Linked DNA regions of Egicoccus sp. AB-alg2. The protein of the gene in region 2 interacts with the protein of the main gene of each other region in a pairwise test. Links are inferred from orthologs where the notes say so. Each region holds a gene or a part of one and is shown on either strand. Other genes may lie near its edges.

Evidence for each region.
Region 1: the proteins of dnaE (region 2) and dnaX interact in binary tests that used the Escherichia coli proteins (3 or more experiments, as listed by UniProt). The link is inferred for Egicoccus sp. AB-alg2 from one-to-one orthologs.

What each region holds. Positions count from the first base shown.
Region 1 is NZ_JBGUAX010000019.1:963-15,370, forward strand. Bases 102-3,053 are described here. They hold dnaX (DNA polymerase III subunit gamma/tau), read right to left. Parts: upstream 2,646-3,053; coding sequence 558-2,645; downstream 102-557. Other genes in these bases: recR (recombination mediator RecR), read right to left, coding at 102-304. Outside these bases: more of recR, read right to left, coding at 1-101; ACERM0_RS22280 (CsbD family protein), read left to right, coding at 3,134-3,325; ACERM0_RS22285 (hypothetical protein), read right to left, coding at 3,396-4,205; ACERM0_RS22290 (SRPBCC family protein), read right to left, coding at 4,476-5,603; ACERM0_RS22295 (hypothetical protein), read left to right, coding at 5,887-6,159; gas vesicle protein GvpJ, read left to right, coding at 6,221-6,601; ACERM0_RS22305 (GvpL/GvpF family gas vesicle protein), read left to right, coding at 6,604-7,311; ACERM0_RS22310 (gas vesicle protein GvpG), read left to right, coding at 7,313-7,564; gas vesicle protein GvpO, read left to right, coding at 7,561-8,175; gas vesicle protein GvpJ, read left to right, coding at 8,172-8,561; ACERM0_RS22325 (GvpL/GvpF family gas vesicle protein), read left to right, coding at 8,558-9,694; ACERM0_RS22330 (gas vesicle protein), read left to right, coding at 9,691-9,897; ACERM0_RS22335 (GvpL/GvpF family gas vesicle protein), read left to right, coding at 9,899-10,570; ACERM0_RS22340 (gas vesicle protein K), read left to right, coding at 10,567-10,902; ACERM0_RS22345 (hypothetical protein), read right to left, coding at 10,933-11,394; ACERM0_RS22350 (hypothetical protein), read right to left, coding at 11,391-12,035; ACERM0_RS22355 (DUF222 domain-containing protein), read left to right, coding at 12,792-14,234. UniProt on the Escherichia coli protein: Part of the beta sliding clamp loading complex, which hydrolyzes ATP to load the beta clamp onto primed DNA to form the DNA replication pre-initiation complex.
Region 2 is NZ_JBGUAX010000001.1:363,536-379,113, forward strand. The notes cover bases 6,554-10,675. They hold dnaE (DNA polymerase III subunit alpha), read right to left. Parts: upstream 10,303-10,675; coding sequence 6,754-10,302; downstream 6,554-6,753. Other genes in these bases: ACERM0_RS01765 (peptidoglycan binding domain-containing protein), read right to left, coding at 6,554-6,604; map (type I methionyl aminopeptidase), read right to left, coding at 10,588-10,675. In the rest of the region: hisA (1-(5-phosphoribosyl)-5-[(5-phosphoribosylamino)methylideneamino]imidazole-4-carboxamide isomerase), read right to left, coding at 1-694; imidazole glycerol phosphate synthase subunit HisH, read right to left, coding at 783-1,466; imidazoleglycerol-phosphate dehydratase HisB, read right to left, coding at 1,463-2,053; hisC (histidinol-phosphate transaminase), read right to left, coding at 2,120-3,208; hisD (histidinol dehydrogenase), read right to left, coding at 3,205-4,554; ACERM0_RS01760 (hypothetical protein), read right to left, coding at 4,657-4,875; more of ACERM0_RS01765, read right to left, coding at 5,072-6,553; more of map, read right to left, coding at 10,676-11,355; ACERM0_RS01780 (RluA family pseudouridine synthase), read right to left, coding at 11,352-12,377; ACERM0_RS01785 (signal peptidase II), read right to left, coding at 12,374-13,018; ACERM0_RS01790 (TraR/DksA family transcriptional regulator), read right to left, coding at 13,024-13,401; ACERM0_RS01795 (hypothetical protein), read right to left, coding at 13,484-13,657; ileS (isoleucine--tRNA ligase), read left to right, coding at 14,118-15,578. UniProt on the Escherichia coli protein: DNA polymerase III is a complex, multichain enzyme responsible for most of the replicative synthesis in bacteria. This DNA polymerase also exhibits 3' to 5' exonuclease activity. The alpha chain is the DNA polymerase catalytic subunit.

The DNA.
Region 1 (14,408 bases), on a different replicon or contig from region 2:
GGCCGCGGTACTCGCGGGTGCGCTCGATCGCGATGACGTCGCGGGCCTCCTCGACGACGCACAGCACGCTGGCGTCGCGCCGCGGGTCGCGACAGATGCGGCACTCCTCGGCCTCGCTGACGTTCCAGCACCGGGCGCAGAAGCGCACCGTGTCCTTCACGCGTGTGATCGCGTCGGCCAGCCGTTTGGCGTCGACGGCGTCGGCCTGCAGCAGGTGGAACGCGATCCGTTGGGCGCTCTTCGGGCCGACCCCGGGCAGGCGCCCGAGCTCGTCGATGAGGTCCTGGACGGCACCCTCGTACATGCAGGTGTCCTCCGGGACGACGACGGCGTGCGAGTACCGCCGAGCGTATCCGTGCGGCGCCCCCGGTCCGCCCACGCACCGCGCCGGAACGGGTTCCCGTCGTATGCACGGGAAACCGTGGCCGCCAGGACCCCGCGGGCCACCGCGCCGGAACGGTTTCCGTCGTATGCGCGGGAAACCGGCGTCGCGTGCCCCCCGCCGAACACCGCGCGGGGACGGTTTCCGTCGTATCCGCGGGAAACCGGCGCCGAGGTCAGGCGGTGCCGGGGGCGGGGCGCTCCTCGAGGAGCTCGGCACCGAGCTCGCGGGCCAGCAACTCGTCGGTCTGCGCGGCCTCGACCGTGGCGGGCAGGGCCGCCTCGGCCTCGCGGACGTCCTCGACCTCGGCCGGCGTGGGGCCGTCGTCGAGCACCGGCGTGCGGGCGTCGTCGGGCGTCACCGACGGGGGCACCGGACGACGGCGGTCGTCGTCCCCCTCGACGACGACCTCGATGCGCAGGCGCAGGCCGCAGGCACGCTCGATCGCTTCCTTGAGCGTGTCGGCGAACTCCGCCTTGCTGGCGTTCTGGGCGTGGAAGGACGCGTAGCGCTGCCCGTAGCGCAGGGTGACGATGCCGCGCGAGACGGCCGTGACGGTGGCGGGCAGGAACACCGCGTGGCTGCGGCGGCTGCGGTTCTTCACCAGCTCGAGCACGCCGTCCCAGTGCCGCTGCAGCAGGTCGAGCTCGTCGACCTGCTCGGACCCGGCCGCCGGCGTGGCCGTGTCACCGTCGCGGGGCGCGGCGTCGTCGACCGGTGGCGTGGCGCTGCCGGTGTCGTCGGTCGGCGGCGTGGCCGCGGGGGCCGGCGTCGGGCGCTGCCCGGCAGAAGACGTCGAGGTGGCAGCCGCCTCGTCTGCAGCGGCGGGCGCGCCGGTGGCCTGGCTGCGGGCACGGGCACGGGCCTGCAGCGGGGTCTCGCGACCGGTCGCGCCGGGAGCCGACGCTGCGGCGGCTGGCCGCGACGCCTCCCCATCGGCTGCCTTCGGCGATTCCGGCGTGGACGCCGGTGGTGCTCCCGCGCCCGCACGCGGCGCCGCTGCCCCCCTGGACGGCGCGGCGGCCTCCGACGGTGCGACGCTCTCGGACGGCGCGGCGGAACGGGTGCCCGCCGCCCCGGCAGCCGCGCCCCCGGCAGCCGACGCCCGGGCGGGCGCCACCACGCCGCCGGACTCCAGCCGGGCCACCCGGTCGGCGAGCCCGGCCACGTCCCCGTCCGCGCCGGGGACGGCCAGCTTGGCCAGGGTCAGTTCCAGTGGCAGTCGCGGCGAGCCCTGGCGCTGCTCGACGACGGTCTGCGCCAGCAGGTCGACGGCCCGTAGCAGCGACTCGCGCGGCAGCGCGGCGGTCTGCGCCTGCAGCTGACGGCGACGCTCGTCGGTGGCGTCGACCAGGTCGGGCCGGTCGGGCGCCACCTGCAGCACCAGCACGTCGCGCAGGTGCTGGACGAGGTCGAGCGTGAAACGCCGCAGGTCGTGCCCCTCGTCGAGCAGGCCCTGCACCATCGCCAACAGGCCGGCGAGGTCCCGGCCCGCGACCAGCTCGACGGTCTCGAAGACGCGGTCGGCCGGGGTGTGACCGAGAACCTGCGCGACGGCTTCCGCGGACACCTCGGTGCCCGCGAACGCCAGCACCTGCTCCAGCACCGACTGCGTGTCGCGCAGCGAGCCGTCACCGGCGCGGACGATCGCCTCCACGGCGCCGTCGTCGATGGTGTAGCCCTCGGCCTCGCACAGCCGCCGCACGTTGCCGGCGACCTCCGGGGCCGACACGCGGCGCAGGTCCAGCCGCTGCACCCGCGAGAGGATGGTCGGCAGGACCTTCTGCGGGTCGGTGGTCGCCATCGCGAACAGCACATGGGCCGGCGGTTCCTCGATGAGCTTGAGCAGCGCGTTGAACGCCGCTGTGGAGGCCATGTGGACCTCGTCGAGGATGTAGACCTTGCGCCGCGCCCGGGCCGGGGCGTACAGGGCGCGGTCACGCAGCTCGCGGGCGTCGTCGACGCCGCCGTGCGAGGCCATGTCCAGCTCGATCACGTCGACCGAGCTGCCGTCCGCGATGGCCGTGCAGTGCTCGCAGGTGCCGCACGGGGTGGGCGTCGGGCCCTCCTCGCAGTTGATGGCCTTGGCCAGCAGCCGTGCGGTGGAGGTCTTGCCGGTCCCGCGGGGGCCGGTGAAGAGGTAGGCGTGGTGGAGCCGGTCCTCCTCGATGGCGTGCACCAGCGTCTGGATGACGTGCTGCTGGCCGACCACGTCCGCGAAGGACTGCGGGCGGTACTTGCGGTACAGCGACACGTAGGCCACGCGCATCACCCCGAGGGAGACGGACGAAGAACGAGGCGCTTCGCACCCCGGTCCCCCACCGTAGCGGCGGTCGGGGACAGACCCGGTCGGGGACGCGGAGCCCGCCCGAACGACGTCACGCGGGGCGGCGAACCGACGGGGTGGGGTGACGGACGCCCGGCTCGGCACCCGTCCGAGAACGGCTTAGGGCTGCTGCCTCTCGGCCCTGACCCGGTTCACCGGGGGACGTCACCGACGGACGCCCGTCACCGCACACCGCCGGGGTCGCTCGACCCCGCGTGAGTGGCGGACGGTACCAACCGGAGCCGTCCCCCGCACCCTCGGCGACCTCGGGCGCAGGTGCCACGTGCCGGCACGAGCGCCCGAGCACGGGACCGCAGACCTTGGCAGGTCAGTGCGGTTGGGTCGTCCGGGCGGACCTGTCGTCAGCCCGCCGATCACCGCGGCCCCCTCCAGACTGGTGATGCCCAATCGACCGGAGGACTGCCATGGGTGGCACTGGAGACAAGATCAAGGGCAAGGCCAACGAGATCACCGGCAAGGTCACGGGTGACCGTTCGCAGCAGATGAAGGGCAAGGCCCAGCAGACGAAGGGCAAGGCCACCGAAGGTGTGCAGGACGCCGGCGAGCGGCTCCGTGACGCCGACGAGCGCGCCGGCCGGCTCCCCGGCGAGGAGTGAGCCGGGCGTACGCGCCGTACGCATGACGAGAGGCCGGGCGAACGCCCGGCCTCTCGTCATGTCGGAAGGGTCAGCGCGACGGGCGCGTGCCCGACGTGTCGACGCGGCTCGAGCCCGGCTGGTCGATGGTGTGCTCCATCGGCCGGGTCGCGTCCGCCTCGGTGTCCCCCTGCGGGCGACGGTCGCGGTTGCTGCGGGCCTCCTCGCGCAGGCGGGGCGCCTCCTCCTCGACCTTGTTCAGGGCCTTCTCCCACTGGCGGCGCATGGGCGGGATACCGCCGCCACCGATGGCGATGATGGCCGAACCGGCGATGATGGCGAGCAGCGCGTAGAACAGCCCGTTGACGATCGCGGGAGCGATGTTGATCTGGTTGAGAGCGGCGAAGACGCCGATCACGAGGATCGTCGCGGCGGCGATGTTGGCGACGAGCCGGCCGTAGGACAGCCCCCCGATGCTGGCGGCGATGAGCTCACGCACGGCCGACGCGATCGCCGACGCGACGACGATGATCAGCAGCGCCACGAACAGGTTGGGCAGGAAGGCGATGACGCCGTAGATCAGGTCGCTGACGGGGTTCGGACCGAACACGCCGAAGGCGAGCTGCAGCACGAACAGCATCAGCGCGAAGAAGACCAGGCGACCCATGATGTCGCTGGCGTCGTAGTCGCTTCTGGCGAGGGCACGCCCGACGCCACCGCGTTCGACGGCGCGGTCGAAGCCGACACGCTCCAGGATGGCGTTGACGGCCTTCGCGATCGCCTTGGCGATCAGGTAACCGATGATGAGGATGACCAGGAAGGCCAACAGCAGTGGCAGGAAGTTGACGACGCTGGTCAACATCTCCTGAAAACTCTCCCCGGCATTGAATTGTGCGAGCACGGTCGTACCTCCGGTCGGGACGGTGTCTCGGAATCCAAGGATGCGACCCTGCGCGCAGCGTCAACACGGACAATCAGGGCACCTCGACCGCGTCCAGCCCCGACCCATGGCCCTTCGGGAAGCGCCCCACCGACCACCGGTCGCGCCCGTACGGTCGGTGACGTCGGTCCCCCCGGCCCTCCGACGCCTCCGAATCCGTGCACATGGTTCGTGACGCAAGAAGGACGGGACCCCCTGTGGGGTCCCGTCCGATGGTGCGGCGACGCGGCATCACTCGCCGTCGTCGTCCTCGTCCTCCTCGGTCTCCTCGTCGTCCTCCGATTCCGAGGAGCTCTTGAAGCGACCGTCCTCGCCGCGAGGCCGGTCGGAGTCGGCGTCCTCCTGCTCCTCGTCGGCGTCCTTGCTCTTGCTCTTGCTCTTGCCCTTGCCGCCGCGCTGCTCACGCATCTTCGCGGCGTCGTTCTGCTCCTGCTCCTGCTCCTCGCCGCCCTCGGCGCCCTCGTCCTCTTCCTGGACCTGGCCCTCCTCGATGCGGCCGCGCCAGGCACCGGTCTCCTCGGACTCGAACTCGAGGTAGTGCTTGAACAGTCGCAGGTCCTTGCGCACGCGGTGGCGGACCGTCAGGAACAGGTTCCCGAACTTCTCCACGATCCCGCTCGGGTGGTACTCCATCTCGACCTGGACCCGCGTGAGGTTCTCGTCGAGTTCGTGGAAGGTGACCACGCCACGCTGATTCACGTCGCCGGAGGTCTCCCAGACGATGCGCTGGTCCGGGATCTGTTCCTTGATCTCGGCCTTCCAGTTGCGGCGGGAGAAGAGGATCTTGGCCTGCCAGTTGGTGGCCTCGTCCTCCTCCTGCTCGACCTGCTCCGTGGCCCGCGTGAAGGTGGGGAAGTCCTCGAACTGGGTCCACTGGTTGTAGACCTGCTCGCGCGGCACGGCGATGTCGATCTGTTCCTGGATGATCAGGCGCTGCTTCTTCAACACCTCGTCGCCGTCTCCGCCCCCTTCGCCGTCACCACCGCCGGCGAGGGACTTGGCAGCCTTGAAGACCTTGCCGATGCCGGTGGACGCGCCGCTGGCCGCCTCCTGGGCCTGGCTGATCTGCCCACCGACGTCGGTGACGGTGTCGGTGGCCTCCTTGCCCTTTTCGATCAACTCGCCGGCCGGGGACGCCTCGAGCGCCTCCTCGCCCTTCTCCTTCAACTTCTCGGTCAGGCCGCCACCGGCCTCACCGTTGCCGTCATGGTGACGTAGACGACCCACCAGCCGGGTGCCGGCGACGGCGGCGGCGCCGCCAAGCGTCGCGACCCGCGACCAGTCCGTCTGCTTCGGACCGATCGGCAGGCCGAGCACCGTCGACCGTTTGGTGATGCCGAGTTGTTCCTTCACGCCCATGGCGTCGTGCTCCTTCGAGAGAGGGGAAATGTCCGAGCACTCCGGGCTGTGCCGGACGAGCACCCCCAACCGTGCCGTACGGAGCGGCGACGCGAGCACAGGCACAAGGTCAGCGGACCGGACGGACGTGACCGTGACCATGGTCAACGATCGGGCGACCACACCGGATGACTGCACGCCGCCCACGGGTCCGGAACGGTGAGGTCGCCGGAACGGTCGAAAGACCGTCTTTCCCGCCTGCCACGGACCGACCAAGCTCACCGGCGACTCCCAGGAGGTCGACATGCCAAGCGCACGTGACTACGCCGACGAACTCGCCGGCATTCTGATCGACCGCTCGCTGGGCTCGCAGCGCCACCCGAGCCACCAGATGCTGGAGCGGGCCGAGGGCGCCATCGTGGATCGCGCCATGGCCGAGGAATACCTCGACCGGCTGCTCGACCTCGTGGCGTCACAGCGCTACCCGAGCCACCACATCCTCGAGCGCATCGCCCGGGTGATCCGGGTGCTGGCCACCGCCGAGGCGCTGGCCGAACAGCAGGAGAACGCCGCCTGACCGCCGGTTCGTACCGGAAGAAGACGACGGCTCCTCCTTCGGAGCCAGGAAGGCACAACAGATGAGTTCCGCCCAGGTCGCTCGCCGCCCCGCATCCGGCACCCTCGCCGAGGTGATCGACATCATCCTCGACAAGGGGTTGGTGATCGACGCGTACGTCCGTGTGTCGCTGGTCGGCATCGAACTGCTGACGATCGACGTCCGCGTCGTGGTCGCCAGCGTCGACACCTACCTGCACTTCGCGGAGGCGACCAACCGCCTCGACCTGCGCGGGCAGGCCGAGGAGCACGACGCCGACCTGCAGGACCTCGTCGGTGGCATGGGCCGTCAGGTGGCTTCATCCAAGACGTCCGGCGCGATCGAGGGCGGCGTCAACAAGATCCGCGACATGTTCTCGCACGACGAGGAGTCCGAGGAACAGCCGGCCGAGGACGAGAGCTGACGATGCCCCTCCTGGTCCACGGGGTCGTGCCCCGAACGCCGCGTCTGGACGACGCGGCGTTCGGTGATGTCGACGCGCCGACGCTGGTGGCGGGCGGCGACCTCGCCGCGATCGTCACCGAGGTGGCCGAGGACGACCTCGTGCCCAGCCGCAGGATGCTGCTGCGCCACACCCAGGTGGTCGAGGCGGCCGCGAAGCAGACCACGGTGGTGCCGATGCGCTTCGGCGTCGCCGTGCCGTCCGCCGACCGCCTGGTCGAGGACTTCCTCGCGCCGGCCGCCGAACGACTCACCGCCACCATCCAGCGGCTCCAGGGCCACCAGGAGTACCGACTGCGCGGCCGCTACGACGAGCCGGCCGCGCTGCGGGCGGTGCTGGCCGCGGACCCCCGCGCGGCACGCCTGCACGGGCGTCGCGGCATGGACGCCAAGCTCGAGCTCGGCGAACGGGTGGTGCAGGGCCTCGAACGACGGCGCGCGACCGACACGGCGCGGGCCCTCGAGGCGCTGCGACCCGTCGTGTCGGACGTCGTGGAGACCGCCGTCACCGATCCCCTCGATGTCTTCGCGCTGTCGCTGCTGGTGGCATCCGACGCCGAGGACGGGTTCGACCGAGCGGTGGAATCGGTGGCCGAATCCCTTGCCCCCGAGGTGAAACTCGAGCTCGTCGGCCCGATGCCGGCCTACAGTTTCGTCGAGGAGGAGGGCTGACGTGCTGGGACTCGTGACCAGGCTCGTGGCGCTGCCCGTCACGGCGCCGTGGTGGCTGCTCCAGCGCATCGTCGAGGCCGCCGAGGAGGACCTGTACGACGAGGGCCGGATCACGGCCGAACTGCGGGCTCTGGCAGCGGACCTGGAGGCCGGACGCATCACCGAGCAGGAGCACGCGGCCGCCGAGGAGATTCTGTTGGATCGTCTTCTGGAGGCGCGGGCCTACCGAACTGCGACCCAGGAGAGCCCATGAGCTACGACGACTTGAACCACGACGAGCTGCGCGAGGAACTCGACGCGCGCGGTTTGTCGACCGAGGGCGACACCGAGGAACTCCGCGAGCGTCTCACCGAGGACGACGCCGCAGCCGAAGACGACGCCGCGGCCGAAGACGACGCCGCGGCCGAAGACGTCGAGGACGAGGAACTCGAAGACGAGGACCTCGAAGACGAAGACGTCGAGGACGAAGACCTCGAAGACGAGGACCTCGAAGACGAGGACGACGACGCGTCCGCCGACGAACGCCCGGCTGCCGAGGACGACGACGCGTCCGCCGACGAACGCCCGGCCGCCGAGGACGACGGCAAGTCCCGCCGCCCGCCGGCCAAGCCACTGGCCGTGGCCCGTACGGCGCTGCGCCAACTGACCGAGCTCACCGGACGTCGGATCGACGGCATGGCCGGCATGGAGCCCGTCGACGGCGGCTGGCGCATCCTGGTCGACGTCGTCGAGGTGGCCCGTATCCCCCCGTCGACCGACGTCATCGGCACCTACGAGGTGGACGCGGACGCGGACGGTGACCTGCTGCGCTACGAGCGCGTCGCCCGCTACATCCGCGGTCAGGCGAAGGGTGACGAGCAGTGAGCCAGAACCCGTACCTGTCCCGGGCGCCGGTCTCGGCACCCCGTGGCGACAACCTCGCCGACGTCCTCGAGCGGGTGCTGGACAAGGGCCTGGTGATCGCCGGCGACATCCAGCTCAACCTGCTCGACATCGAGGTGCTCACCATCAAGGTGCGGCTCCTGCTCGCCTCGGCGGACACCGCCCAGCAGATGGGCATCGACTGGTGGCGGCAGGATCCGTTCCTGTCGTCGGAGGCCCGCGAGGAGGCACGCGAGCTCGAGGAGCGCGCCCAGGCGCTCGAGCGCACCAACGCCGAGCTCATGGAGCGGCTCGAGCGCCTCGAGGCCCAGCTTCCCGCCGGCGACGACGGTGAGGCGGCGGCCAGCCAGGAGCAGGAGGACGAGTGAGCGCCGAGCAGGAGCTGCTGCGGCGACTGCGGGCGGTGCTGGCCAGCAGCGACGTCGACGCGGACGCGCTGGTCGGCGAGGCGTGGCAGGAGGCACGTGACGAGGTGCGCGCGGTTCTCAAGCGCGCCTTCACGCACGACCTGCTGACCCGCGTCGTGGAGACGCTCGAAGGCGCGGGCTCGAGCACGTCGCGGCGCACGACGACGACGGCCGGGTCGCAGCCCGCGGCCGAGCGCGAGGCCGCCTCGGAGCGGCAGCTCGCGGCACAGCGAGAGCCCGCCTCGGAGCCGGCGGCACCGTCCGCACCGGCGGCGACGACCGAGGCAGCCTCACCGTCCGCGCCAGCGGTGCCGCAGCCGACCGGCCAGCACGTGACCTACGTCTTCGGCGTCGTCCGTGCCGTCGACGACGTCCCCGCACCGTCCGCCGCGCCTCAGCTCCCCGGCGGCGGGCCGGTTCGTGCGCTGGACGCCGGCGATCTGCGGGCGCTGGTCTGTGACCTGGACGTCGCGATCATGACGGCGCTGACGGAGCCGGGCCCCGACGGGCTGGACGTCCTCGCGGCCGCAGCCCTGGCCCACGACGAGGTGCTGGCGGCGATCGCTGCGCGCCAGACCGTCCTGCCCCTGCGCCTCGGCACCGTCGTCGACGACGACGACGCCGCGGTCGCGGTCCTCGGACGCCACCACGACGCGCTCGCGGCCGAGCTCGACCGCCTCGACGGCCGCACGGAGTGGGCCGTCACCGTCCGCACGACCGACACGACACCGGCAGCCCAGACCGCCGGTGACGACGAGTCACCCACCGCCGACGGCCGCAGCTACCTGCAGGGCCGCCAGCGCGACCTCGAGGCACGCCAGCGCCGCCGCGACGCGCGCCGCTCGGCCGCCGAGGAGGTGCACGGCGACCTCGTCGCCCATGCCGTCGACGCCGAGCGGATCGACCGGCGCGGCGACGAGACGACCGGCCCACCCCTGCTCTACGGCGTCTACCTCGTCGACCAGGGGTCCGTCGGCGACTTCCTCGCCAGTGTGGAGCAGGTCCGGGCCGCCCGGCCGGAGCTGCTCGTCGAGGTGAGCGGGCCGTTGCCGCCCTACCACTTCGCCCGCTTCGAGGAGCCCTTCGGCACATGAGCGAGCTCCAGCCCGCACCACGTCCGGAGACGGTCGGCACGGCGGAGAGCGACGAGACCACGCTGGTCGACGTCCTCGACCGCGTGATCGATCGCGGGGTCGTCATCTCCGGCGACGTGATACTCGGCGTCGCCGGCGTGGACCTGATCTACCTCGGGGTCCGGCTGGTGCTGCACGGCATCGACCCGCCGGAGCTGCCCTGACGTGCTGCTGATCTACGGCTTCGTCGCGCCGCCGCTGCCGGTGGACGACCTGACCGGCGTCGACGGCGCGCCCGTCGAGGTGGTCGGCTCCGCACCGGTTGCCGCCGTCGTCTCACGGCACGTCGAGGTGCCACCGACCACCGAGGAGCACGCGCTGGCACACGCGCGTGTCGTCGCGGCGCTCGGGGAGCGTGCCCCCAGCCTGCCCGGCCGCTACGGCATCGTCCTCCCGGACGAACCAGCGGTGGCGGCGGTGCTGGCCAACGCCACCGAGTCGCTGCAGACGGCCCTGGCCCGCGTCGGTACCGCCGTCGAGTTCGCGGTGCGCGGGCGTGAGCGGGTCGCCGTGCCGCCGTCGCCACCACGCGACGGCTCCGGTCGCGCCTACCTCGAGGCGCGGCTCGCCGGCGAACGCGCCCGCGAGGTAGCGATCGCCGAACGGCATGCGGCCATCGCCGCGGCGAGCGAGCCGCTGCGGGCCTTCGCGACGGAGGAACTCTGGGTGGAGGGGCCGCTCGGACCCGAGCACTGCCTGCTGATCCGGCGCGACGACGTGGCCGCCTTCCGGTCGGCCGCCGCCTCCCTCGACGACGACCCGGTGGTGCGGGTCACCGGGCCCTGGCCGCCCTATACGTTCGCATCCGTCACGCTGCCACACGTGGAGTCGGCATGAGCCTGCACGGCGAGGACCCGTTGGCGGGCCTCGATCTCGGCCGCCAACTGGACCGGCTGCTCGACGAGGGGCGGGCCGCCGACGCGAAGCCGGAGAACCTGCAGCGGGGGTTGGCGGCGCTCGTGCTCACGCTGGTCGAGCTGCTGCGCGACCTGATGGAACGACAGGCGGTCCGGCGCATGGAGCGCGGCACGCTGACCGACGACGAGGTGGAACGCCTCGGCGAGGCGTTCCTCGCCCTGCGCGAGCGCATCGACGAACTGTGCGAGGTCTTCGACCTGGACAAGGAAGACCTCACGCTCGACCTCGGCCCGTTGGGCCGCCTGCGCTAGACGGCCCAGCGGGCGAGAGGTCTGAGGGCGTCAGGCGACGCCGGCCTCGGCCTTCTCGAACTCCTCGGACGGCTCCTCGTCGTCGGCTTCCTCGTCGTCGACGTCCTCGGCCACGGGCGCCGACTCGTCCTCTTCGGCTTCCTCGTCGTCCTCGAGGTACTCCTCGTCATCGAGGTCCTCTTCGTCGACGAAATCTTCCTCGTCGTCGGCGTACTCCTCTTCGCCGAGGTCGTCGTCGGCGAGGTCCTCCTCGTCGAGGTCCTCCTCCGCCTGCTCGACCTCGCCGTCACCGACCACGGGCAGCGGCTCGCCTTCGTTCCAGGCCTGCAGCCAGTCGACGAGGATGCCGGCCTTCGTGCCGCCGACGGTGGACTCGAGCGTCTCGATGATCTCGCGCCGGCGCTCGTACCCACGGTCGCCGTCAGCCAGGTAGGCGACGGCGAGCCCGACGCGGAACCCCCACTTGAGGGTGGTGCGTCGCTTGAGGATCATGACTGACGCTCCTCCTGCTCTTCCTTGCGCCGCTTCTCCATGCGCTCGGAGGGCTTGCCCTCCCGTCGCTGCGTCCGCTTGCCGCTGGGCCGGCTGGAGCGCTCGCCGGACCGCTTCGCCGCCGGGCGCTTGCGCTGCTGACCCTCACCACGCGAACGCGACGACTTCTTCTTGCCTTCCTCGGCCTCGCCGGACGACTCCGACTTGGCGGAGGACTCTTCCTCGCCCTGTTCCTTCTCGGACTCCTCGGACGACTGCTGCTGGGCTGACGTCGACTTCTCGCCCTGCCCCTTGCCGGACGCCTGCCGCTTGCCGGGCGACCGCTGCCTGCTGGAGTCACCCCTGCCACCAGCGGACGTCTTCTGGCGCGACTTCTGCGACGTCTGCTCGGAGGTGGCCTTCGTCTCTTCCTGGGACTCCTCACCTTCGGGGCTCTGGCCGTCGCTGCTGCGATTGGTGGCAGCCTTCGCGGTGCCGGCGACGGCGGCCGCGGCAGCGCCGATGGTGCCCACACGGGTCCAGTCGGTGGTCTTCCGCCCAATGGGCAGGCCGAGGATCTTCTTGCGGCGGCGCAGCTTCAGGGTGTCCATGGCGCCGTCGACGGCGTTCTTGACGGTGCCGAGCGGTTGCTTGCCTCGCACGGTGGTCGCTCCTCTCGCGGGCCTCCGGTGGCCCGTCTGTCGTCAGCGTCGCGGCCGGCCCCGGTCGGCTGTTACGGCCGTTGGTTCGGACGGCCACCTCCCCGGCGCGTTGCTCGCACGAGGGCACCGGCCACGCGAACGAGTCCGGTCGGCCGGGTCGGTACGGAACCCCCATCGCGCGACCGGTGGCCGGGGTTGCGCGGTCGGGTTTCGCGGCCGGCGGCGCCGTCGCACGGAAACCGAGCTTCGTCAACGATGTCGGACCTCGATGCCCCGCGGACGCCACTGGGTCGCCAAGAACCATGCCATTCGCTTGCGCCGGCCGAACGGGAGGGCTGTCCCACCACTCGCGTCGACGCGTCGGGCGCTGGAGGTCACCGAGCCAAGGGCGGCAGCCGCAGGCTGTCGCTGAGCGGTGGGGACCCCGACGGCTCTCGCCGGTGCTGACATGGCCGCGTGCACGTCCTGGTGTCGAAGATGGTCTCCAGCGGCCAACCACCGCGGGTGCGTGCGGTTCTCCACAGTTCGCGGACGACTCATCGGGACCGTGTCACAGGCATCGCCGATACTGGGTCGATGCTTCGCACCGCTTCCGCCCCGTTGCTGTCGGCCGCTCCGGCCGGCCGCTATCGGGCTGCGGGTGGGGCCGCGCGTCGGGGGGCGCGGCCGCACACGGTCGGTCGCGTGCTGGCGGCCGATCACGGTCCCGGCTACTCCGCCGGATCTGAGGACGTACCTGCCGCCACCAGTCCTGTCATGGTCGCGCAGCGGCCGGATCACGCGACGGAGCTGGACGCGTTCCCGTTGCTGGCCGAGGTGCCGGCGCTGGCCGGGATGCTCGACGAGCTGCGCCTGGTCGATCGGCTGCTCGCCTCGGTGTTGGACACGATCATCCAGCTCCAGGACAGCTCCGCAGTCGAAACCGTGACCGGGGTGCCGTTGGAGCAGTGGCTGCTGTCCGAGGCCCGCCGTACGACGGCGGATCGGCGGATGCTGCTCACGGCCGCCGACGTGCTGCGGCGGCTACCCGGCCTGAAGGCCGCATTCGACCAGGCCCGGATCTCGTGGGCACAGCTGCGCATCATCGCGCTGGAAGTGCAGCGGCTGCCGCGCCGGCTCGACGCGCAACTGGACGCCGCGGTCGACGAGCTGGTCGACCGGTTGGAGGGCACGGACCCGGATGCCGTATCCGGCCTGGTCCGGTGGCTGGCCGTCGACCTCACCGCCACCGACCCCGAACCCGCTGCCCCGGACGACGAGCCGGCGGAGATGCTGGTGCTCCAGCCGCGGCTGGACGGCACCGGCGGCCGGTTCTTCGGACAGGCAGGCGCGGCCAACTTCGCGCTGCTCGAGGCCGCCACCGACCCCGGACGGGCCGGTCCGGCCACCAAGCCCGGCATCGGCCACGCCCCGGATCCCGACCAGGTCCGGCAGGCGAATGCCGATCGGGGCCGGCGCCGGTTCGAGAAGCTGATCGACCTGCTCGAGGCCGGAGCGACCGGCGACGGCGGCGGGCGGGTGCCGGTCAAGGTGTTGCTGCGTGTCTCGTACGACACCCTGCTCGACACCGACCGGCTGCCGGCCGAGGTGTTGACCCGCCTGTCCGGCGGGCGGCTGCAGCTCACGTCCGTGGCGGCGCGGCGGCTGCTGGATGAACGCGGGACCGAGCTGCGGGCCATCGTCGTCGACGACACCGGCCAGGTCCTCGGCGTCGGACGGTCACGCCGGTTGCCGCCCGGTTGGCTGTCCGACGCCGTGCTGGCGGTGCACGACACCTGCAGCGAACCCGGCTGTCAGGTCGCTGCGCTGGCCTGCGATCTCGACCACGCCCGCCCCTGGCATCCGGTCCGACCTGGCGAGCTGCCGGGGCGGACCGACATCGGTCAGTTGGCGCCGGTGTGCCGGCCCACCAACCACACCAAGGAGACCGCCGGCTGGACCGTCTCCCAGACCGCCGACGGGATCCGGATCTGGCACCACCCCCGCAGCGGCCTCAGGATTCGGACCCTGCCCGGCACCACCCGCATCCCCCTCCCACGCACACCCGTCGACGGCGATCCCAGCGGCGGCACCGACCCGCCGGCCACGCCGCGCGGCTCGCCGCGAACCGGTGCCGACCCGCCCGCCGCGCCTCGCGACGGACCCGAAGGCGCCGACGCCGCCGACCCGGACGGGCCCGGCGACGCCATGCCCACATGACGCGAGCAACCGCGCCGCCAATCGCGTCGCGGCCTCGCGCGAGATCCACCACGTCACCCGCCCACCACGCCGAACCCGCCTCCCGCGGGACGTCGCGTGGTGGGCTCGACGTGCCCGAACCGATTCGGATCTGCTCGCAGGACGCCGCTGCCCCCAGCGGTCGACGCCTCGCCC
Region 2 (15,578 bases):
CGAGGGTGAACGCGCCGCTGTAGAGGGCCTTGCCCACGATCGCCGCGTCGACGCGCGGGTGGCAACCCGCCAGCGTGCGCAGGTCGTCGAGGGTGCTGACCCCGCCGGAGGCGGTCACGTGGGCGTCGGTGGCGTCCGCGACGCGGGTCAGCATCTCCACGTTCGGGCCCTGGAGCATCCCGTCCCTGGCGACGTCGGTGTAGACGAACCGGGGCACGCCCATCTCCGTGAACCGCTCCAGCGCGGCGAACAGGTCGCCGGCCTCCTCGGTCCAGCCGCGGGCCTGCAGGACGGTGCCACGCGCGTCCAGCCCGACCGCGATGCGCGGCCCGACCCGGTCGAGCACCTCCGCGACGAACGCCGGCCGCGACAGCGCCATCGTGCCGATGACGACACGCTCGGCGCCATAGCCGAGCGATGCCTCGACGTCCGCGAGGGTGCGCACACCACCGGAGGCCTGCACGCGACAGCCGGTGGCCTCGACGATGCCCTCGATGAGGTGCCGGTTGCGGGGCTCCCCGGTGAAGGCGGCGTCGAGATCCACGACGTGCAGCCAGCCCGTGCCGGCATCGGCGAAACGGCGCGCCGCGGCGACCGGGTCGGCGTCGTAGACGGTCTCCTCGTCGGCCCGCCCCTGGGTGAGGCGAACGGCACGGCCGTCCTTGATGTCCACGGCCGGATACAGGGTCAGCACGGTGTTCTCACGCTCCTGGTCGGTGAGGGAACGGTCGCACGCGGCGGAGGCCGCGTCGTACCGTCGCCGGGTCCGGTGCGGCCGGTGGTCAGGCCGCCAGTGTGGCGACCCAGTTCGCCAGCAGGCGCCGGCCGATCTCGCCGGACTTCTCCGGATGGAACTGGGTCCCGACGACGCTGCTCTGGCGCACGAGACTCGGGAAGTCGACGCCACCGTACGCGGTGCGTCCCACGACCGGCGTCTCGTCGGTCGGGACGGCGTAGTAGGAGTGGACGTAGTAGACCCGCTCCCCCGCCACGCCGCGCAACAACGGGTCGTCGTCGTGGCCGTCGGCAGCGTGCAGCACGTCCCAGCCCATGTGGGGCACGACCGCGCCGGTCGGGAACCGCTCGACCCGTCCGGCCAGCAGCCCGAGGCCGGGCTCGTCGCCCTCGTCCGAGGACTCGTAGAGCAGTTGCATGCCGACGCAGATGCCGAAGACCGGCTTCTGCGCGGCGATCCAGTCCTCCAGCAGGCCGTGCAGGCCGCTCCGGCGCAGCGAGGCCAGGCAGGCGCCGAAGTGGCCGACGCCGGGCACCACCAGCCCGTCGGCCTCGGCCGCTGCGTCCGGGTCCGAGGTGATGAACGGGTCGGCCCCGGCCGCCTCGAAACCGTGCTTGGCCGACCGCACGTTGCCGGCGTCGTAGTCCAGCACCGCGATCTTGTGGCGCCGTGCGTGCTCGCTGCGCTCCGCGCCACCGGCGACCCTGGAGCGCAGTGCGCCGTCGGTCACTGGAGGACGCCCTTCGTGGATGGCACGGTGCCGGCGCTGGTCACCGCCACCGCCCGGCGCAGCGCGACGGCGACCGCCTTGAACACCGACTCGTAGACGTGGTGGGTGTTCTCGCCCGACACGTTGTGCACGTGCAGGGTGATGCGGGCGTTGGCCACCACCGCCTCGAAGAAGTGCTTGAGCAGGTGGGCCTCCATCGTGCCGATGAACGGCACCGGCGGGGTCACGTCCCACACCAGGAACGGGCGGCCCGACAGGTCCAGCGCGACCCGGGTGAGCGCCTCGTCGATCGGCACCTGCGAGTCACCGAACCGTTCGACGCCCGCCCGGTCGCCCCAGGCCTCGGCGAGCGCCTGACCGAGCGCGATGCCGACGTCCTCGACGGTGTGGTGCTCGTCGATCTGCAGGTCACCCTGGGCCCGGACGGTGAGGTCGAGCCGGCCGTGACGCCCGAGCTGGTCGAGCATGTGGTCGAAGAACGGCACGCCCGTGTCCACCTCGACGGTGCCGGTGCCGTCGAGATCGACCTCGACCTCGATCTTGGTCTCCTTGGTGTCGCGGGTGACGCGACCGACACGGCTGCTCACGGGAGGGCTCCTTCGGGAAACGGGTGACGGCGGCAGGTGGACGTCGGGGCGGATCGAGGAACTTCGTCAGGCCAGGCTGGCGTGCAGGGCGGCGAGGAAGGCGTCGTTCTCCACCGGCGTGCCGATGGTGGCGCGCAGGCAACCGGCCAGACGCGGCTTCGTCGAGAAGTCGCGCACCAGGACGCCGTGGTCGAGCAGCCGCGAGAACAGGTCCGGCACCGCGGTGCGGAACAGGACGAAGTTCGCGGCCGACGGCCACACCTCGACCCCGTCCAGCGCCTGCAGCGCGGCGGCGACGCGGTCACGTTCGTCGGCGACCCGTCGGCGGTGCTCGAGGAACACCTCCTCGTGCTCGAGTGCCACCAGCCCGGCCGCCTGCTTGACGGCGTCGAGGTGGTAGGGCAGCCGGACCTTCTGCACGTCCTGCACGACCCAGGGCTGTGCGACGAGGTAGCCGAGGCGCAGCCCCGCCAGCCGGAAGGCCTTCGAGAAGGTGCGCACCACGACCAGGCGCGGCAGCCCGGCCAGCGACGGCAGCGCCGAGGCGTCCGCCGGGCCGAACTCCACGTAGGCCTCGTCGACGACGACCAGCGCACGCGTGGTGTCGTGCAGTCGGCGCAGGACGTCGCGCGCGACCGGCGTACCGACGGGGTTGTTCGGGCTGGGGACCAGCACGAGGTCGGGGTGCGCGGCCGTGATGGCGTCGGCCACCTCGGCGGTGAGCTGGAAGTCGTCGTCGAGGTCGACCTCGACCGCTGGCGTCAGCGCGGTGCGACACAGCTCGGGGTACATGGAGTAGCCGGGCCGGACGTGCACGGCGCGGCGCCCCGGCCCGCCGTAGGCCTGCAGCAGCTGCAACAGCACCTCGTTGGAGCCGTTCGCGGCCCAGACCTGCTCCGCGGATACACCGTGGCGCGTGCCGAGCGCCGTGCGCAACGCGCGGTGGGGCCGGTCCGGATAGCGGTTGAGCTCCAGCGACTGGATCCGCTGCGCGAGGGCCGGCAGGAACGCCGCCGGCGGCGGCTCGGCCGTCTCGTTGGTGTTCAGACGCACCGGCACGTCGAGCTGCGGGGCGCCGTAGGGCTCGACGTCCGCGAGTTCGGGGCGCACCGGCAGCCGGTCGGCGGCCGTGCGCTGCGGCGATCCGGTCGTCATCCGGCGTCGCCGTCCGCGAGCGGCGCCTCGAAGCGGACGTCGACGGCCCGCGCGTGGGCCGGCAGGTCCTCGCTGTGCGCAAGCGCGTCGACCGCGTCGGCGAAGTCGCGCAACTGCTGCTCGGTGTACTCCACGTAGTTGACCGGCACCAGGAACGACGAGGTGGACAGCCCGCCCGTGAACCGGGCCGTGCCCGACGTCGGCAGCGTGTGGTTGGGGCCGGCGCCGTAGTCGCCGACCGACACCGGCGTCCAGGGACCGACGAAGGTGGTGCCGGCGTAGCGCACGCGCTCGGCGACCTTACCGGCGTCGGCGGTGTGGACCTCGAGGTGCTCGGCGGCGAACGCCTCCGCCACCTCCACGGCGTGGTCGAGGTCGTCCACCACGGCCACGGTCCCCTGGTTGCGCAGGGCGGTCTCGATGCGCTGGGCGTGCCGGGCGCGCGGGACCTCGCGCTCCAGCGCGGCCTCCACCGGGTCGACCAGCCCGGGTTCGGTCGTGATCAGCAGGGCGACGACCAACTCGTCGTGCTCGGCCTGTCCGACGAGGTCGGCGGCGACGAGGCGCGGGTCGGCCGTGTCGTCGGCGATGATCGCCACCTCGGTCGGCCCGGCGTAGCCGTCGATGCCGACGAGGCCCTGCGCGGCCAACTGCTGCTTGGCGAGGGACACGTAGAGGTTGCCCGGACCGACCACCATGTCGCAGTGCGGCACCGACTCGGTGCCGTGGGCCATGGCGGCGATCGCCTGAGCGCCCCCGACCCGCACGACCCGGTCGACGCCGAGCAGCGCGGCCGTGGCGAGGACGGTGCGGTTGGGCCAGCCGTCGCGCTCACCGGTGGTGATGTCGTCGAAGCCGGTGCCCGTCGGTGGGGTGCACAGCACGATCTCGTCCACGCCGGCGACCTGCGCCGGCACGACCGTCATGATCACGGTCGACGGGTAGGCGGCCTTGCCGCCGGGCACGTAGACGCCGGCCCGGGACACCGGGCGGTGCCAGACACCCATGCGCACGCCGTCGAGGCGGTCCTCCCAATCCTGCGGCCGGCAGCGCTCGTGGTACCAGCGGACCTGGGCGATGGAGCGCTCGAGCGCCGCACGCAGGCGCGGGTCGAGCCGCTCGAGGGATTCCTGCAGGACCTCGCGGGGGACGACCAGCTCGTCGACCTGCTGCCGGTCGAATCGGGCCGTCAGTTCGCGCAGCGCGGTGTCGCCGTGGTCCCGGACCGCATGCAGGGTCGCGTCGACGCCCTCGCGGGCGGCGGCGAGGTCGGTGCGGGGGCGGGGCAGCCGGTCACGGGGATCGGACCGGTCGCCACGCAGGTCGAGGACCGTGAGCCTGGACATGCGGCTGCACCTTGCGGCGGGGACCACCGGAGCGTACCCACGCGCGCTGCACGCCCGGTCGCCCCCGCGGACCGAGGTCCCGGGGATCCGCCATCGGCGGCGTCAGTTGCCGATGATGCCGCCGCCGACGAGCGCGTAGACGAGCAGACCGAGGACCAGGGCGCCGACGATGATCCACATCGTGCCCTTGGAGGCGGTCCCCGACCGCTGCGCCTCGGGGTGCATACCCGGACGGCGGCTGGCGTCCTCACGGTGCTCGGGACGGTCGACGGGCGCGTTGCTGCGGCCGTCCTCGGGTTCGTTCTGGTGCGGGATGGCCATCTCGGACTCCGACGGTTCGCGTACGGGCGACCAGCCTTGCGCGTCCCGCCTCCCCGTGGTCGTGCCCTCCGTCCGTCGTCGGGACGGGGTCGTGGCCGGATCCGAACCAACGGCCGTGACCGCCGGTGGGTGCCGGCGGCCACCGGGTGGTGCGCGTTCGCGGCAGCCGGCGGCGGGCCCGGCGACGCGACGCCGGTCAGGCCACGGACACGATCGTGGTCCCGGAGGACACCAGGTCGTACAGCTCGATCACGTCGGCGTTGTACATCCGCACGCAGCCGTTGGAGGAGGCGCTGCCGACCGAGGCTTCGTTGGGCGTGCCGTGGAACCGGATCAGCGTGTCCCGACCCTGCTTGGTGTTCCAGTTCAGGGCCCGCGGGCCGAGGGGGTTGTCCGGGCCCGGGCCGATGCTGGCCGGCATGTCACGGCCCCAACGGTCCGGCGCCGGGTTCACCCAGGTGGGCTCGAAGCGCTTCGCGCCGATCACGAACGTGCCCGTCGGCGTCGGGCTGTTGTTCGTGCCGACGGCGACCGGCCAGCTGCGCTGCCGCTCGGCACCTCGGTACAGGTGCAGCTCGCGGGCGGACTGGTCGAGCAGCAGCACCGTCCCGAACGAGTCCGCGGTCACGCTCGGGCGGGTCGTGACGAGTTCGAGGGAGACCTCGTCCGTGTCCCCGCGCAGCGCCGCGGCCAGCCGTTCGCGGGCCTGGCTGCGGTCGACGGCGATGCCGGTGCGCTCGGGGACCACCGTGAACTCACCGTTCGCGAACGTGATCTCCGCGTCGCGGCCCGCGACCTCCTTGCCGGCCGCGAGCGAGTCGACGACGGCGGTGAGCGAGCCGTCGGGGAACGCGAGCTCGACGCCGTCGACGGTCACGTCGCCGGAGCCGGCGGCCCGCTCGAGTGCCGCGGCCAGCACGGCCTCGGCGTCGTTGGTGGCACCCACGTCCCGCGGCGTCAGCCGCTGCGTGACGTCCTCGAGGCCGACCGTGACGGTGTGGTCGTAGGCGTCGCGGACAGCGGCCTCGACCGCGTCCGCGACCTCGCGGACGAGCTCGGTGCGGACCCTCGGCGCCACCTCGGTGACCGGGAGCTCGACCGTGTCGGCGTCCGCGGTCAGCAACTCGCGCACGGCGTCGGCGGCTGCGTCGTGGTCGACCGCGCGACCGATCACCTCGTCGGCGACGACGACGTGGTCGCCGGCCCAGGTCGCGTCGGCGTCCACGGGTGCACGATCCACGTCGGTCGCGATGCCGGCCACGAAGGCGTCGATGCCCTCGTCGGGCACCTCGACGCCGACCTCGGCCGAGACGTCGGCGGTGCCGTTGGCCCAGCGCATGCGGGCCAGGTCACCGAAGCCGGCGGACTCCGTGTGGTCGAGGGCGGCGGCCACGGCGGCGGCGACGTCGGCCGTGCCACCCAGCTCCCGGGCGGTCGTCGTCCAGCGGTCCTGACCGTGGGTGACGACCAGGTCCCGGTCGAGGCGCTGCGCGAGGTGCGCCTGGACCGCCTCGACGGCTTCGTCCTCGGTGCTGCCGCCGACGTCCACGGTCGCGACCGTCGTCCCTGGTAGCAACCGGCCCTCGGTGCGCAACTGGTCGCCCCAGGCGACGGTCGCGGCACTCATCGCCGCGGCCACCGCGAGCAGCACCACCAGCAGGCCGCTGAGCACCAGCGCGCGTGCGCCCGGTCGTGACCTCGCGTGGTCCGTGTCCGTGGTCATCCCCATGCCCCCGTCGATCTGATCTCTTTCAACGCATACCAAACAGCATGCGCTGGCTCCGAGGATAACCCGGTCGTGCGACCATGCATCGGACGCGCGTTGCGGCCACCGGACGCAGTCCGATGCAACCTCGCGGCGGTCTCATGCGTCCGCCGTCAGGTCAGCGCGGGCTCGCGGTCCTTGGCCCGCCGCCACCTCGGCTCCTCGTCGTCGCCGCCGAAGGTCCGGTCGCCCGCGTCGTCGTCGACGCTCTGCGGGCCGAACGCCGCCTTGATCTCGCCGAAGAGTCCCGAGTGGCGCTCGACGCGCAGGTCGTCGCCCAGCCGGTAGGTACGCGACGCGCCGTCGAGCGCCTCCACCTGCAGGTGCACCGGCACCGGGCCCTGGTGGTGCACGAGGATGTCCTTGAGCCGGCGCACGGCATCCGCGGTGCACTGCTGGGCGGCGAAGCGCACCACGATCGGTGAGCCCAGCGCCTCCGACAGATCCGGCGCCGACACCCGGTTGGCCTGCAACTTGATCGCCTCGTCGCGAACCTCGAGGCGACCGGTGACCACCAGCACCGCGTCCTCGACCAGGACCTCGTGGGCCGCCCGGTAGGTGTTGGGCCAGAACACCACCTCGACGTTGCCCGTGAGGTCCTCGAGCGTGGCCACCAGGTAGGTGTCACCCTTCTTGGTGAACTTCTTGGTGAGGCCGGTCAGCACACCTCCGACCGTGACGTTGTCGTTGTCCTTGCGCTCGCGCAGACCGGCGCAACTGGTGTCGATGTGGCGCTCGAGCACCCGCTCGGTCCCGAACAACGGATGGTCGGAGACGTACAGGCCGAGCATCTCGCGCTCGAACTTCAGCAGCTGGGACTTGTCGAACTCGTCGGTGGGGATCTCCGGCGCGTCGTCGAGGTCGACCGTGTCGCCGCCGTTGTCGTCGCCGAACAGCGACATGAAGCCGGCGGCCTCGTCCTTCTTCGCCTTCTGGGCGGTGTCGACCATCAGCTCGTAGACGGCGAGCAGCCCCTTGCGGCTGTGGCCGAGCGACGAGAACGCCCCCGCCAGGACGAGGTTCTCCAGGGTGCGCTTGTTGAGCACGCTCGCGTCGACCTTGGCGCAGAAGTCGGCGAAGTCGACGAAGCGGCCCTTCTCCGTACGGGCCCGCACGATCTGCTCGACGATGCCCTCACCGACCCCGCGCACGGCCGACAGCCCGAACAGGATCTGGTCGTCGCGAGGGGTGAAGTCGCTGCCCGACTCGTTGATGTCCGGCGGGAGCACGGGGATGCCCATGCGCCGGCACTCGTTGAGGTAGAGCGGCTTGTTGTCCTTGTGGTTCTTCACGCTGGTCAGCAGCGCCGCCATGTACTCGACCGGGTAGTGCGCCTTGAGCCAGGCGGTCTGGTAGCTGACGACGCCGTAGGCGACCGTGTGCGACTTGTTGAACCCGTACTCGGCGAACTTCTCGATGAGGCCCCACAGGGACGTCATCAGTTGCTTGTCGTAGCCGTTGTCGACGCCACCGCTGATGAACTGGTCCTTGAAGGACTCCATCAGGTCGCGCTTCTTCTTGCCGACCGCCTTGCGCAGCCCGTCGGCGTCCGACATCGTGAAGCCCGCCAGATCGGTGGCGATCTTCATGACCTGCTCTTGGTAGACGATCACGCCGTAGCTCTCGCCCAGCACGGGCTCGAGGTCCGGGTGGGCGTACGAGACGCCCTCCAGCCCGTTCTTGCGGTTGGCGTAGGCGACGTGCATGTCCATGGACAGTGGGCCCGGGCGGTACAGCGCCAGCAGGGCCGAGATGTCCTCGAAGCGGGTCGGCTTGAGCTTTCGGACCAGGGCCTGCATGCCGGTGGAGTCCAACTGGAACACCCCGAGGGTGAACCCGGTGGACAGCATCTCGTAGGCCTTGGGGTCGTCCATGTCCCCGAGCAGTTCCGGGTCGTCGAGATCGACCTCGACCCCCCGGTTGGCCTTGATGTGCCGTTCGGCGTCCGAGATGACGGTGAGGTTGCGCAGGCCGAGGAAGTCCATCTTCAGCAGACCGATGGCCTCGGCCGCGCCCATCTCGTACTGGGTGACGATCTCGCCGTTGTCGGTCTTCAGCAGCGGCACGACCTCGTCCAGCGGCGAGGCGCCGATGATGACCGCGGCCGCGTGGATGCCGTGCTGGCGCTTCAGTCCCTCGAGTTTCTCCGCCGTCTCCAGCACCTTGCGGTAGGTGGGGTCGTTGCGCGACTCGCGCAACTCGGAGGACTTCTCGTAGGCCTCGACGAGCGGCGCCTCCTTGCCCTGCACCGGCGGCGGCATCATCTTGCACAGCGTGTCGCCGACGCTGAACGGCTCGTCGAGCACGCGGGCGGCGTCGCGGATGGCCGACTTGGCCTTGATGGTGCCGAAGGTGACGACCTGCGCGACGTGGTCGTCGCCGTAGCGCGAGGCGGCGTAGCGGATCATCTCGCCGCGGCGGCGGTCGTCGAAGTCGATGTCGATGTCCGGCATCTGGATGCGTGCCGGGTTGAGGAAGCGCTCGAAGATCAGCCCGTACTTGATCGGGTCGACGCGCGTGATGTCGGTGCAGAAGGCCACCACCGACCCGCCGGCCGAGCCGCGCCCGGGCCCGACCCGGATCCCGGCGCTGCGGGCGTACTCGCACAGGTCGGCGACGATCAGGAAGTAGGCCGGGAAGCCCATGTTCTCGATGACGCCGAGCTCGTACTCGATGCGCTGGGCGACCGCGTCCGGGACCGGGTCGCCGTAGCGCTCCTTCGCGCCCTCCCAGACCTTGTGGCGCAGGAACTCGGCCTCGGTCATGCCGGGTGGGCACGGGAACGCCGGCAGCAGGTCGAGGTCGAACTCGATCTTCGCGTCGCACATCTCCGCGATGTCGAGCGTGGCGTCGAGCGCGTCGCGGTACTGGTGGAACTCCTCGCGCATCTCACGGGCGGTCTTCACGTAGAACTGGTCGCCCGAGAACTTGAACCGGTCCGTGTCGGAGAGTTTCGAGCCGGTCTGGATGCACAGCAGGACGTCGTGTGCCTCGGCGTCCTCGGCGTTGGTGTAGTGCGAGTCGTTGGTGATGACGGTGCGCAGGCCGAGCTGCTTGGCCAGCTCCTCCAGGACCGGCCAGGTCGTCTTCTGCTCCGGGATGTCGTGGTCCTGGAGCTCGACGAAGAACCGCTCGGCGGTGTAGATGTCCTTGAAGTCGCTCAGGGCCTGGCGCGCCTTCTCCTCGTCGCCGGCGAGCAGGGCCTGGTTCACCTCGGAGCCGAGGCACCCCGACAGGACGACGATGCCTTCGCTGTGGGCCGCCAGCAGTTCCTTGTCGACGCGCGGCTTGTACCAGTAGCCGTCGAGGTAGGCCTTGGTGGACAGCTTGACGAGGTTCTTGTAGCCGGTGTCGTCGGCCGCCAAGGTCGTCAGATGGAAGTAGCGCTGCCGGCCGTCGGAGCCGCCGAGGCGCTGCTCGTTGCGCGACCCGATCGCCTGGTAGAGCTCGGAGCCGAGGATCGGCTTGACGCCCTTGGCCGTGCCCTGCCGGTAGAAGTCGGCGAGGCCGAACAGCACGCCGTGGTCGGTGATGGCGACGCCCGGCTGCCCGTCCTGGGCGACCTTGTCGAACAGCTGGCCGACACGCGAGGCGCCGTCGAGCATCGAGTACTCGGTGTGGACGTGCAGGTGGACGAAGCTGTCGCGGTCGCCACTGCCCACTGCCGTCCACTCCCCTGCCCCACCACGGGGCACCGCATGCTCGTCGCTCGACCACATCCGGCCGGACCCCACCCGACCATGGCGGTGGGCAGCGTCGGCGCAGGCGGGAGTCCTCGGGGAAGGACCGCCGGGTCGACGCGCCGACGGTGCCAGAACCACACGCCTGTGGTTCGTCACGCTACCAGCCGCGGCCGCAGGCGCCCGGCAGCGCCTGCCACCCCCGCGCCAGGCGCGCAGCCGCCGCTCGGCCCCGCGCACCGCGGCCGAGGGTCTTGGTGCTCGCGCCTAGGGAAGGGTCAGGATCTGCGGGCCGTCGTCGGTGATGGCGATGGTGTGCTCCGCGTGCGAAGCACGGCTGCCATCGACCGTGCGGATCGTCCACCCGTCGTCGTCGATCCGGTAGTCGTCACGACCGCCGGCCATGAACATCGGCTCGATCGCGATGACGAGCCCGGGGCGTAGGCGCAGGCCGCGGCCGGGCTGGCCCTCGTTTGGCACCGACGGCTCCTCGTGCATGGCGCGGCCGACGCCGTGCCCGCCCCAGCCCTGTGGGATGCCGTAGCCGTGGCCACGACCGATCGCGCCGATCGCGGCGCCGATGTCGCCGAGCCGCGCCCCCGGCGCCGCGGCCGCGATGCCGGCGGCCAGGGCGTCCTCGGCCGCCTGGCGCAGGTGCTCGTCCTCGGGCCGCACGGTGCCGACCGAGAACGTCACGGCGGCATCGCCGACCCAGCCGTCGAGGATGGCGCCGAAGTCGATGCTGAGCAGGTCGCCGTCCTTGAGCGGATCGTCGTTGGGGATGCCGTGGACGATGACGTCGTTCTTCGACGCGCAGATGACCCCGGGGAACGGCGTGGGTGCGAAGTGCGGGTGGTAGTCGAGGAACGCCGAGGTGGCTCCGTGCTCGCGCAGGACGTCGCGCGCGACCTCGTCGAGGTCGCGCAGCGTCACACCCACGTCCGCGGCGGCGCGCATCGCCCGGTGCGCGAGCGCGACGACGCGTCCGGCCTCGCGCAGCCCGGCGATGTCCTTGCGCGACTTGCGGATGATCACGATGGTCCTTCCTCGGCGTCGGCGGTGTCGGTGGCGTCGGTGACGGCCGTGGCGCCAGCGGCTCCGTGGTCGATCGCCTCCCACCAGCCGGTCGGGATCCGCAGTCCCAGCCGGTCGCGAAGCGCCGCCAGGTCGTCGGGCAGCGGTTCGTCGACGGCCACCTCGACGCCCGTGATCGGGTGCACGAAGGCCAGCCGGCCGGCGTGGAGGGCGATGCGGGACACACCGAGCCGCTCGGCCAGTGTCGCGGACCCACGATACGTGGTGTCGGCCAGGATGGGATGGCCGAGGGCCGCGAGGTGCACACGGATCTGGTGCGTACGGCCGGTCTCGAGCGCGCAGGCCAGCGCGGCGACGTGCTGGCCGGAGCCGCCGGCCGCGACGTCGTCGAGGACGACGTAGCGCGTGACCGCCGGCTTGCCGTCCGCGCGTACCGCGAACCGGGTGCGGTCGCCGGGCGCGCGGGCCAGCGGTGCCTCGACTCGACCCCGGCGGTTGGGAGGCACGCCCTGCACGACGGCGAGGTAGCGCCGCGCCACCTGCCGTCGCTTCAGGGCCGACACCAGCCCGGCGTGGGCGGCGTCGGTCTTGGCGACCACCAGCAGACCCGAGGTGTCACGGTCGAGCCGATGGACGATCCCGGGCCGTTCGTCACCGCCGACCGCCGCCAGGGGCACGCCGGCGCCGCGCAGGGCGTCGACCAGCGTCCCGTGCGGCCGTCCGTGCCCCGGGTGCACGACCATGCCGGCCGGCTTGGCGACGACCAGCAGGTGCGCGTCCTGGTAACGGACCGGCGGCAGCGGCGGAGGTGCGGGTGGCGCCGCGGCCGGCGCGGCCGCGCGCACCTCGACGGTCTGCCCCGCGCGCACCCGCTGCTGCTTGCCGGCCGGGCGACCGGCGAGCGTGACGTCGCCGGCCGCCAGGCGCGCCGCCGCCCGCGACCGTGACACGTCGAGCAGGCCGGCGACCACCACGTCCAGGCGCTGGCCGTCCTGCTCGTCGGGCACGACGAACCGGCTCACGGCGTCTCCGGCGCCCCGGCGCGCTGCGGGCGACCGTCTGCGACCCCGGATGACCCGGGCGAGTCGCGCTCGACGGCCGCGTCGGCGTCGTCGACGCCTGGCGCGGTGTCGACGGCCTCGTCGCCACGTGCGCTGCGCTCTTCACGCCACAGGGCGAGCGTGAGCAGCACGAAGCCGACCGTGATGGCGGAGTCGGCGACGTTGAAGCGCGGGAAGGTGCCCCAGGCGACGAAGTCGACGACGTCGCCCTGGAAGAACCCGCTGACCTCCCCGACGACGTTGGGTCGCACCAGGCGGTCGATGGCGTTGCCCAGCGCTCCCGCCAGTAGCAGTCCGTAGGCCGCCGCCTGCAGCAGGGAGGTGGTCCGCGGCAGTGCCCGCGCGACGATCCAGGTCACCAGGACCGTCACGATCAGGAACAGCCACGCCGGCGCCGGGATGCCGAACGCCGCGCCCGGGTTGTAGACCAGTTGCCAGCCGATCCGTTCACCGAGGAACGGGACGAACTCGCCGAGCTCCAGCAGCGCCTCGGCCAGTTCCTTGGTGGCCTGGTCGAGCACCACGACGGCGGCGGTGACGAGGACGCCGACCTGCACCGCGAGCCGGGACGCCGCCCGCGGGGCGCCCGCGGCGGGGTCCACGTCGTTCAACGACCAGTCTCGTCCCGGCGCTTGCAGTCCATGCACAGCGTCGCATACGGCAGGGCCTCGAGGCGCGCCTGTTCGATCGGGTTGCCGCAACGCTCGCAGGTGCCGTAGTTGCCGGCGTCCATGCGGCGCAGCGCCTCGTCGATCTGTGCGAGCAGCCGGCGGGCGTGGTTGGACAGCGACTGCGCGGTCTCGCGCTCGAAGCTGGCCGAGCCCGCGTCGGCCGGGTCGTCGTCGAAGCCGCCCTCGCGCCAGTTGTTGACGTCCGCCTCGGCGTCGAGGTCCTCGACCTGGCTGAGCAGCGTCGCACGCTCGTCCAGCAGCTCCTGCCGGAGGCTGGCGAGCTGCGTCTTCGTGAGCGTCTTGTTGCGTGCCATGGCGGCGGACGGTACCAGACCGGATGCGCACCACCGCCCGCTCGGGACGGCCGCGCGCCGTGCGCCAACGGCCCGTCCGACCTCACGCGGCGCCCCGTACCTCCCCATCCTCGACGGACCCCTCGGAGCCCTCTGGGGCACGCGCCGGTCCGGCCTGTGCGAGCAGCTCGAAGGCGTCACGGACCCCCGCCTCGTAGGCGGAGGGGTCCTCGTACAGGAACGCTCGGCGCAGGGCGATCTCCAGCAGGTTCTGCATCGTCTCCGGCTCCCCGTTCGCGTCGTGTCGGCACCGCCGACCCCTGCGGCGCGGGCGGCGATCGGCGGGAACGCTACGCCCGGGCCGTTACCGCGAGGTTTCCCCGCCGTGAAACGTCGATGCGTATGCTGGGCGTGCAACATCCACGCTGTGACGCGGACGCGGCGGCGGGGCCACACGCGCGAGAAGCGAGCCGGGACGGTGGAAGCCGGTGGCGCGTGCCCGACGTCATCACCGCCGAGCGGCCGGCACGAAGCCCGGGACCTCCTGGGTGCGTAGGGCCGGACGGATCCCGCACGACACGCGGGCCGGCCGGGACGTCGAATCCCGGCGGGAGCCAACGAAGTGGGCAGGGACCGCCGCCGGCGGCCCGGCCAACGAGGGTGGTACCGCGGCGCCACGGCGTCGTCCCTCGGGCAGCAGCACCGCCGCGACGCGGACCCGACCGCCCGAGGACGCCATGACCACCTGGCCCACCGTCGCCCCGCAGCCCGACCTGCCCCGGCTCGAGGAGGAGGTCCTCGAGCGCTGGCGCGAGCTTGACGTGTTCGCCCGCAGCCTGCGCCAGCGGGCCGACCAACCCGTCTGGACCTTCTACGAGGGCCCGCCGACCGCCAACGGCCGACCCGGCACCCACCACGTCGAGGCCCGCACCTTCAAGGACATCTTCCCGCGCTACCGGACCATGAAGGGCCACTTCGTCCGGCGCAAGGGCGGCTGGGACTGCCACGGCCTGCCCGTCGAGCTGGAGGTGGAGAAGGAGCTCGGGCTCAACTCCAAGGCCGACATCGAGGCCTACGGCATCGAGAAGTTCAACGCCCGCTGCCGCGAGTCGGTGCTGCGCTACGTCGACGTCTGGGAGCGGCTGACCGAGCGCATCGGGTTCTGGATCGACACCGACGACCCGTACCGCACGATGGACGCCACCTACGTCGACTCGTTGTGGTGGGGGTTGAAGGAACTGTGGGACCGCGACCTCATCTTCGAGGACTACCGGGTCGCGCCCTACTGCGGCCGTTGCGGGACCGCGCTGTCGGACGCCGAGGTCGCGCAGGGCTACGAGACGGTCGAGGACCCCAGCGTCTACGTGCGCTTCCCGCTGCTCGACGGCCCACTCGCGCAGGAGGGCGCTGCGCTGGTCGTGTGGACGACCACCCCGTGGACGCTGGTGTCCAACACGGCCTGTGCCGTCGGTGCCGACGTGCGCTACCAACTGGTCCGGCAGGGCGGCGACCTGCTCGTGCTGGCGGCCGACCTCGCCGACGCGGTGCTCGGTGAGGGCGCCTACGAGGTGGTCCGCGACGTGGCGGTCGACGAACTCGTCGGCTCCCACTACGAGGCGCCCTTCACGGTCGTGACGCCGGGCGCGACCGAGACGGGGGACCCGGCTGGCGGGGGGCAACGAGGGAGCGCAGCGACCGAGACGGGGGACCCGGCTGGCGGGGGGCAACGAGGGAGCGCAGCGACCGAGACGGGGGACCCGGCTGGCGGGGGGCAACGAGGGAGCGCAGCGACCGAGACGGGGGACCCGCCACAGGACTGGCGCTACGTCGTGACGGCGGACTTCGTCACGACGACCGACGGATCGGGCATCGTGCACCTCGCGCCGGCGTTTGGTGCGGACGACATGGAGGTCGGGCGCGCCAACGGGCTGCCCGTGCTGAACCCGGTCGACCGCGAGGGCAAGTTCACCGTGGGACCGTGGGCCGGCACGTTCGTCAAGGACGCCGACCCGGCCATCATCGAGGACCTGCAGGCGTCCGGGCGGCTGCTGCGGGCCGACCGGTACACGCACACCTACCCGCACTGCTGGCGGTGCAAGCGGCCGCTCATCTACTACGCCAAGCCGTCCTGGTACATCCGGACGACCGCGGTCCGCGACCGGTTGCTGGAGAACAACGCCGGCATCGACTGGCACCCC